Parazoarcus communis: one gene and its partner. The main gene of each other region encodes a partner of the protein of the gene in region 2 in a complex. Links are inferred from orthologs where the notes say so. Each region holds a gene or a part of one and is shown on either strand. Other genes may lie near its edges.

Region 1 (3,185 bases), 240 kb from region 2 along the record:
CCCCGCCTTTCTGGTTGGCTACACAGAAAATACGAGCCATGGTCGAGTTCAGAAGCTTCCGGTTGCAGGACGCGCACACGGTGTGCGCGTCCTCAAGTGTAGTTCAATGCGGCAGCGCAGCACGCGCGCCGGGCGTAATTTAAGCAGCATTTCCTGCAGGAATACGGCGAATGATCAGCAGGTGGCGCTCGGCATCCAGCCCCGGCACCGTGAGCGGATGCACCTCGCTCAGCGCCCATCCGGCTGGCAACACCGCAAGCTCATCGGCCGGATGCACGCCCTTCATCGCATACAGCGCACCCCCCTCGGCCACCAGATGACCCGCCAGATTGACGAAATCGGCCAGGCTGGAGAAGGCGCGCGAAATGACGCCGTCAGCCGCGCCACCCGGCAGGCGATCGGGTTGTACCTGCTCGACGCGGGCGTTGATCACGTTGAAGTTGCCCAGTTTCAGCTCGATCTTGGCCTGTTGCTGGAACGTTGCCTTCTTGTTGACCGTTTCCACCGAGCTCACCACCAGCCCGCTGCGCACGATGGCGAGCGGAATGCCGGGCAGCCCGCCGCCCGAACCGATGTCGGCGAGCTTGCCCAGATCGCCCACCCACGGCAGCACGGTGAGTGAATCGAGCAGGTGATGCGTAATGACTTCACGCGGATCGCGCAGCGCGGTGAGGTTGTAGACCCTGTTCCATTTCAGCAGCAGTTCGCCGAACGCAAGCAGGCGATCGACGGTTTCCTGCGGCAGCACAAGGCCGAGCGCCGCGATGCCCTCGTTCAGTTCGCGGGCGTGGGAAGCAAGTGCACCGCTCATGCCAGCTTCCGTCCGTCGTCGGCACGTGCAGCCAGATCGCGGCGCTTGAGCCACACCAGCAGCAGTGAAATCGCCGCCGGCGTGATGCCCTGAATGCGCCCGGCCTGGCCGATGGTTTCAGGTTTGTTGAGGTTGAGCTTCTGCTGCACTTCCTTCGACAGCCCCCGCACCTCGGCATAGTCGAGATTGGGCGGCAGCAGAGTGGACTCGGCCTGCAGCTGACGCGCCACCTCGTCGTCCTGACGGTCGATATAACCCTGGTACTTGGCCGCAATTTCCAGCTGCTCAACCACCTGCAGATCGGCTTCCGGCTGCTCCGGCGCGCCCGGCAGGCTCATCAGGGCTGCATAGCTGGTTTCAGGCCGGCGCAGCAGTTCGAAGTAGCGGTACTCGCGCTCGAGCGGCTTGCCGAACACGCGGATCTGGTCTTCAGCCGGAATCGCATCCGGGCGCGCCCAGCTCGACTTGAGGCGGGCGGATTCGCGTTCGATCGCCTCGCGCTTGGTGCAGAAGGCCGCCCAGCGCACGTCGTCTACCAGGCCGAGCTCGCGGCCCTGCTCGGTGAGGCGCAGATCGGCGTTGTCTTCGCGCAGCTTCAGGCGGTACTCGGCACGCGAGGTGAACATCCGGTACGGCTCGGCCACACCCCGCGTGATGAGATCGTCGACCAGCACGCCGAGGTAGGCCTCGTCGCGGCGCGGACACCAGGGCTCGCGCCCCTGCACCTGCAGCGCCGCATTGGCACCGGCCAGCAAGCCCTGCGCCGCGGCTTCTTCGTAGCCGGTGGTGCCGTTGATCTGACCGGCGAAGAACAGCCCGCCGATGGACTTGGTCTCGAGACTGCTCTTGAGGTTGCGCGGATCGAAGTAGTCATATTCGATCGCATAGCCCGGACGCAGGATGTTTGCATTCTCCAGCCCGCGGATGCTGCGCACGATGTCGAGCTGCACGTCGAAAGGCAGCGAGGTCGAAATCCCGTTGGGGTAGATCTCGTGCGTCGTCAGCCCTTCCGGCTCGAGGAAGATGTTGTGGCTGTCCTTGTCGGCGAAGCGGTGGATCTTGTCTTCGATCGACGGGCAGTAGCGCGGCCCCACGCCCTCGATCACGCCGGAATACATCGGCGAGCGGTCGAGGTTGGCGCGGATGATGTCGTGGGTGCGGGCGTTGGTGCTGGTCATCCAGCACGGCAGCTGTGCCGGATGCTGGCTGACCGAGCCGAGGAAACTGAACACCGGCTCAGGGTTGTCGCCGGGCTGCTCGCTCATCACCGAGAAATCGATGCTGCGGGCATCGAGCCGCGGCGGCGTGCCGGTCTTGAGGCGGCCCTGCGGCAGCGCGAGCTCCTTGAGGCGCTGGCCCAGCGATACGGCGGGAGGGTCGCCCGCACGGCCGGCCGAATAGTGCTGCATGCCGACGTGGATCAGGCCATTGAGGAAGGTGCCCGCGGTCAGCACCACGGTGGGTGCCTCGAAACGCAGGCCGATCTGGGTGACGACGCCGGTGACGCGGTCGCCGATCACGGTGAGGTCATCCACCGCCTGCTGGAACAGCATCAGGTTGGGCTGGTTTTCCAGCCGCTTGCGGATCGCCGCCTTGTACAGCACACGGTCGGCCTGGGCGCGGGTCGCGCGCACCGCCGGCCCCTTGGAGGCATTGAGGATGCGGAACTGGATACCGCCCTCGTCGGTAGCCTGCGCCATCGCACCGCCGAGCGCATCGACTTCCTTGACCAGATGGCCCTTGCCGATGCCGCCGATCGACGGGTTGCAGCTCATCGCCCCCAGAGTCTCGATGTTGTGGGTGAGGAGCAGCGTCTGCGCGCCCATGCGCGCTGCCGCCAGGGCAGCCTCGGTCCCGGCGTGACCGCCGCCGACCACGATGACATCGAAACGGGTGGGATAGAGCATGGCGCGCTCCGCGCAGTAAACCTTTTGGGAAGGGGCGAGATTCTACGCTTTCGAACCGCAAAAACCTAGCACCTGCGTTCCATGTTCCACGAAATAACCATTTTTAAACATGGTTTTATACTTCGCAGCGAGATGGGTTCCGCAACTTCGTGCCAGGCTGTCGCGTGCTCAGTCCGGACTTGATGTGTCGTCGGAAAACTCATTGGCAATGCGCTTGAACTCGTCTTCCACGGCAAGAAAAGCATCCACGATTGCGGGATCGAAATGCCCACCCCGACCGTCCCTGATGATCTCGGCAGCACGATCATGGGGAAAAGCAGGCTTGTACACCCGTCGGCTGATCAATGCATCGTAGACATCGGCCACCGCCATCAAGCGCCCCGGCAAGGGTATCTGCTCACCCTGCAAACCGTGAGGGTAGCCCGTGCCATCCCAGCGCTCGTGATGACTCAGGATCAGTTCGCGCG
Region 2 (3,314 bases):
CTTCACCGGCCCGGCGTTCTACACCGATGCGGCCAAGTTCCAGAAGGTTCATTTCGAGGAGATCGCCGAGGGCAAGGCCAAGTTTGCCAAGACCGCACCCGATGGCTGGGTGGCGATGGTCCAGCATTACTTCGTCAGCGCCTGGTTGCCTGAGGTCGGTGTCGAGCGTGAGTTCTTCGCCCGCAAGGTTGCCAATGGCCTGTACTCGGCCGGCGTGATCCTGCCGGTCGATGCGATTGCACCGGATGCGAGCGGTACGGCGGAGTCCCGCCTGTATGTCGGCCCCCAGGAGCAGGACAAGCTGCAGGACATCGCCCCCGGACTCGATCTGGTGGTCGACTATGGCTGGCTGACCGTGATTGCTGCCCCGCTGTTCTGGGTGCTGTCGTGGCTGCATGACATGCTCGGCAACTGGGGCTGGGCCATCATTCTGGTGACGGTCATGCTGAAGTTGCTGTTCTTCCCGCTGTCCGCAGCCAGCTACAAGTCGATGGCGAAGATGCGCGTTCTCGGCCCCCGCATGCAGCGCATGAAAGAGCTGTACGGCGACGACAAGGCCAAGATGCAGCAGGAGATGATGAATCTCTATCGCACCGAAAAGATCAACCCGCTCGGCGGTTGCCTGCCGATTCTGGTTCAGATCCCGGTGTTCATCGCGCTGTACTGGGTGCTGCTCGGTAGCGTGGAGATGCGTCAGGCGCCCTGGCTGGGCTGGATTCAGGATCTGTCCGCCAAGGACCCGTACTTCATCCTGCCGGTCATCATGGGTGCTTCCATGCTGATCCAGATGAAGCTCAACCCGACGCCGCCGGATCCGCTGCAGGCCAAGGTCATGATGGCAATGCCGATCGTGTTCACCTTCATGTTCCTGTGGTTCCCGTCCGGTCTGGTGCTGTACTGGGTTGTGAACAACATCCTGTCGATTGCACAGCAATGGCAGATTACGCGGATGATCGAGAGTGCCAAGGCCGGCAGCAAGCCCGCCTGACACCATCGCCGCGATTGCAACGGCGCCGGGCCGAGGAGGTGTCGGCGTCGTTCGCGTTTCCGGGGCGGGACTTGCGCCATTTGCGCGCGAACTGACCGGACGCGATCCCCAGCCCCGGCTTGCGGCTTTTAGCCGCTTTCTTGGGGCGAAGGGCGAGCCCATCGACGAAGGGCTCTTGATTTACTTCCGTGCGCCCGCGTCGTTTACCGGCGAGGACGTGATCGAACTGCAGGGCCATGGTGGACCGGTCGTGATGCAGATGTTGCTCGATCGCTGCCTTGCACTGGGCGCGCGACTGGCCGAGCCCGGTGAGTTCACCCGGCGTGCCTTTCTCAACGGCAAGCTCGATCTGGCCCAGGCCGAAAGCGTGGCAGACCTGATCGAGGCTTCTACCGCCGCCGCCGCGCAGTCGGCCGTTCGTTCTCTGTCCGGCCGCTTCTCGCAGGAAATCCATCTTATCAAGGACGCGTTGATCGACTTGCGCATGCTCGTCGAGGCGACGCTGGACTTTCCCGAAGAGGAAATCGACTTCCTCGAAAAGGCCAGGGCCCTGCCGCGTCTGGCCTCGATTCGCGAACAGCTCGAAGGTGTGCTTGACCGTGCACGTCAGGGGGCGCTGCTGCGCAGTGGCCTCAACGTGGTTTTGGCGGGCGCGCCGAACGTCGGCAAGTCGAGCCTGCTCAATCAGCTCGCGGGCGAGGATCGTGCGATTGTCACCGAGGTGGCCGGCACCACCCGCGACGCCTTGCGCGAAACCATACAGGTCGAGGGCATTCCGCTGCACATCATCGATACGGCGGGCTTGCGTGATACCAGTGACGTGGTGGAGCGCATCGGCATCGAGCGCACCCGGCGCGAACTCGAGCGTGCCGATGTGGTGCTGCGCCTCGTCGACGCCGGTCGGCCGGGCGAAACGGAGGGCGGCACGGATATCGATTTGGATCTTCTTCCTGGCGTCGAATGCATCACCGTGATCAACAAGATCGACTTGTGCGATCTTGCCCCGGAACGGACTGAGCACGACGGTCGAGTCGAACTGCGCGTTTCGGCACGGGATGGCCTGGGGATCGATCTGTTGCGCAAGGAGCTTCTGCGGGTGGCGGGGTGGCATGCACATGGCGAAGACGTGATTCTTGCGCGCGAACGTCATCTGCTGGCGTTGCGAGCGGCGCTTGGGCATGTGCGCCTGGCGGCTGATCAGCTTTCAGCGCTTGAGCTTTTTGCCGAAGAGTTGCGACTCGCCGGAGAGCGACTTGGCGAGATTACGGGAGAGTTCTCGGCTGACGATCTCCTGGGGGTGATCTTTTCGAGGTTCTGCATCGGAAAGTGACCGCCGTGCATTCATGATGCGCATGGCATCATGTGCTGCGGCATGCTGCGCATTTCCCGCTTTCCGGCTTCGGCCGCGGTATGCGCGGTGTTCGCCTCCTTCGTTCCTTTTTTCCGATTGGTGATCCATGACCCGACCCGATCCGTTCCTGCGGCCACTGCGTCATGTCGACGATGCGAATCTGGTCGTCGCTGACGTCGAGGCGCTGCTTGCACAAGCGGGCCTGAGTTTTCGGCAGGCACCACCGGTGCCGACAACGTGTTGCGGACGAGGCTGTAACGGCTGCGTGTGGGAAGGCTACTTTTTCGCTTTGCGTTACTGGCGAGAGCAGGCGGCGGAAGTGCTGGCGAGCGCCGCTGCCCGGACTGCTGTCGCGCGTGTGCGACCGGAGACTGAATGATGAACTGGAGTCCGGACCGATATCTCGGTTTTCACGATTTGCGTTTGCGTCCGGCACTCGACCTCATGGGGCGAATCTCCATGACGCCGCCTCGCACCATCGTCGATCTTGGCTGTGGTCCCGGGAATGTGTCTGCGCTGCTGTTGCAGCGCTGGCCCGATGCGGATCTGACAGGAGTTGATCAGTCGACCGAAATGCTGGAGCGCGCTCGCGCGGAGATCCCGCGTGCGCAATGGGTCGAGGCAGATATTTCATGCTGGTATCCGGATGTACCGGTCGACCTGCTGTTTTCAAACGCGGCCTTGCATTGGGTCGGAGATCACCCGGCCCTGTTTGCGCGACTGGCGGCGATGCTTGGGGCTGAGGGCGTTCTTGCGGTGCAGATGCCGGCAAACTTCTCGGCGCCATCACACCGCTTGATCCGGGAGCTTGCGGCCAGCTCCGAATGGGCGGGCGTGTTTGAAGGGGTGCGAATGGGCGAGGTGCTTGAACCCGACGCATATCAGTCGCTGCTTTCGGCGCACTTCGGTGAAGTCGATCTGTGGGAGACAAGCTATTACCAGCGACTTTCCGGAGAGCATGCCGTTTTCGAATGG

The links.
Region 1: the proteins of mnmE (region 2) and mnmG are in contact, whole or in part, in a solved structure (PDB 9HIP), measured with the Escherichia coli proteins. The link is inferred for Parazoarcus communis from one-to-one orthologs.

What each region holds. Positions count from the first base shown.
Region 1 is NZ_CP022188.1:1,426,367-1,429,551, reverse strand. The notes cover bases 264-3,133. They hold mnmG (tRNA uridine-5-carboxymethylaminomethyl(34) synthesis enzyme MnmG), read right to left. Parts: upstream 2,719-3,133; coding sequence 808-2,718; downstream 264-807. Other genes in these bases: CEW87_RS06445 (HD-GYP domain-containing protein), read right to left, coding at 2,887-3,133; rsmG (16S rRNA (guanine(527)-N(7))-methyltransferase RsmG), read right to left, coding at 264-811. Also shown: CEW87_RS06460 (ParA family protein), read right to left, coding at 1-40; more of rsmG, read right to left, coding at 140-263; more of CEW87_RS06445, read right to left, coding at 3,134-3,185. UniProt on the Escherichia coli protein: NAD-binding protein involved in the addition of a carboxymethylaminomethyl (cmnm) group at the wobble position (U34) of certain tRNAs, forming tRNA-cmnm(5)s(2)U34.
Region 2 is NZ_CP022188.1:1,181,598-1,184,911, reverse strand. The notes cover bases 140-3,138. They hold mnmE (tRNA uridine-5-carboxymethylaminomethyl(34) synthesis GTPase MnmE), read left to right. Parts: upstream 140-959; coding sequence 960-2,318; downstream 2,319-3,138. Other genes in these bases: CEW87_RS05430 (methyltransferase domain-containing protein), read left to right, coding at 2,847-3,138; CEW87_RS05435 (oxidoreductase-like domain-containing protein), read left to right, coding at 2,446-2,718; yidC (membrane protein insertase YidC), read left to right, coding at 140-988. Also shown: more of yidC, read left to right, coding at 1-139; more of CEW87_RS05430, read left to right, coding at 3,139-3,314. UniProt on the Escherichia coli protein: Exhibits a very high intrinsic GTPase hydrolysis rate. Involved in the addition of a carboxymethylaminomethyl (cmnm) group at the wobble position (U34) of certain tRNAs, forming tRNA-cmnm(5)s(2)U34.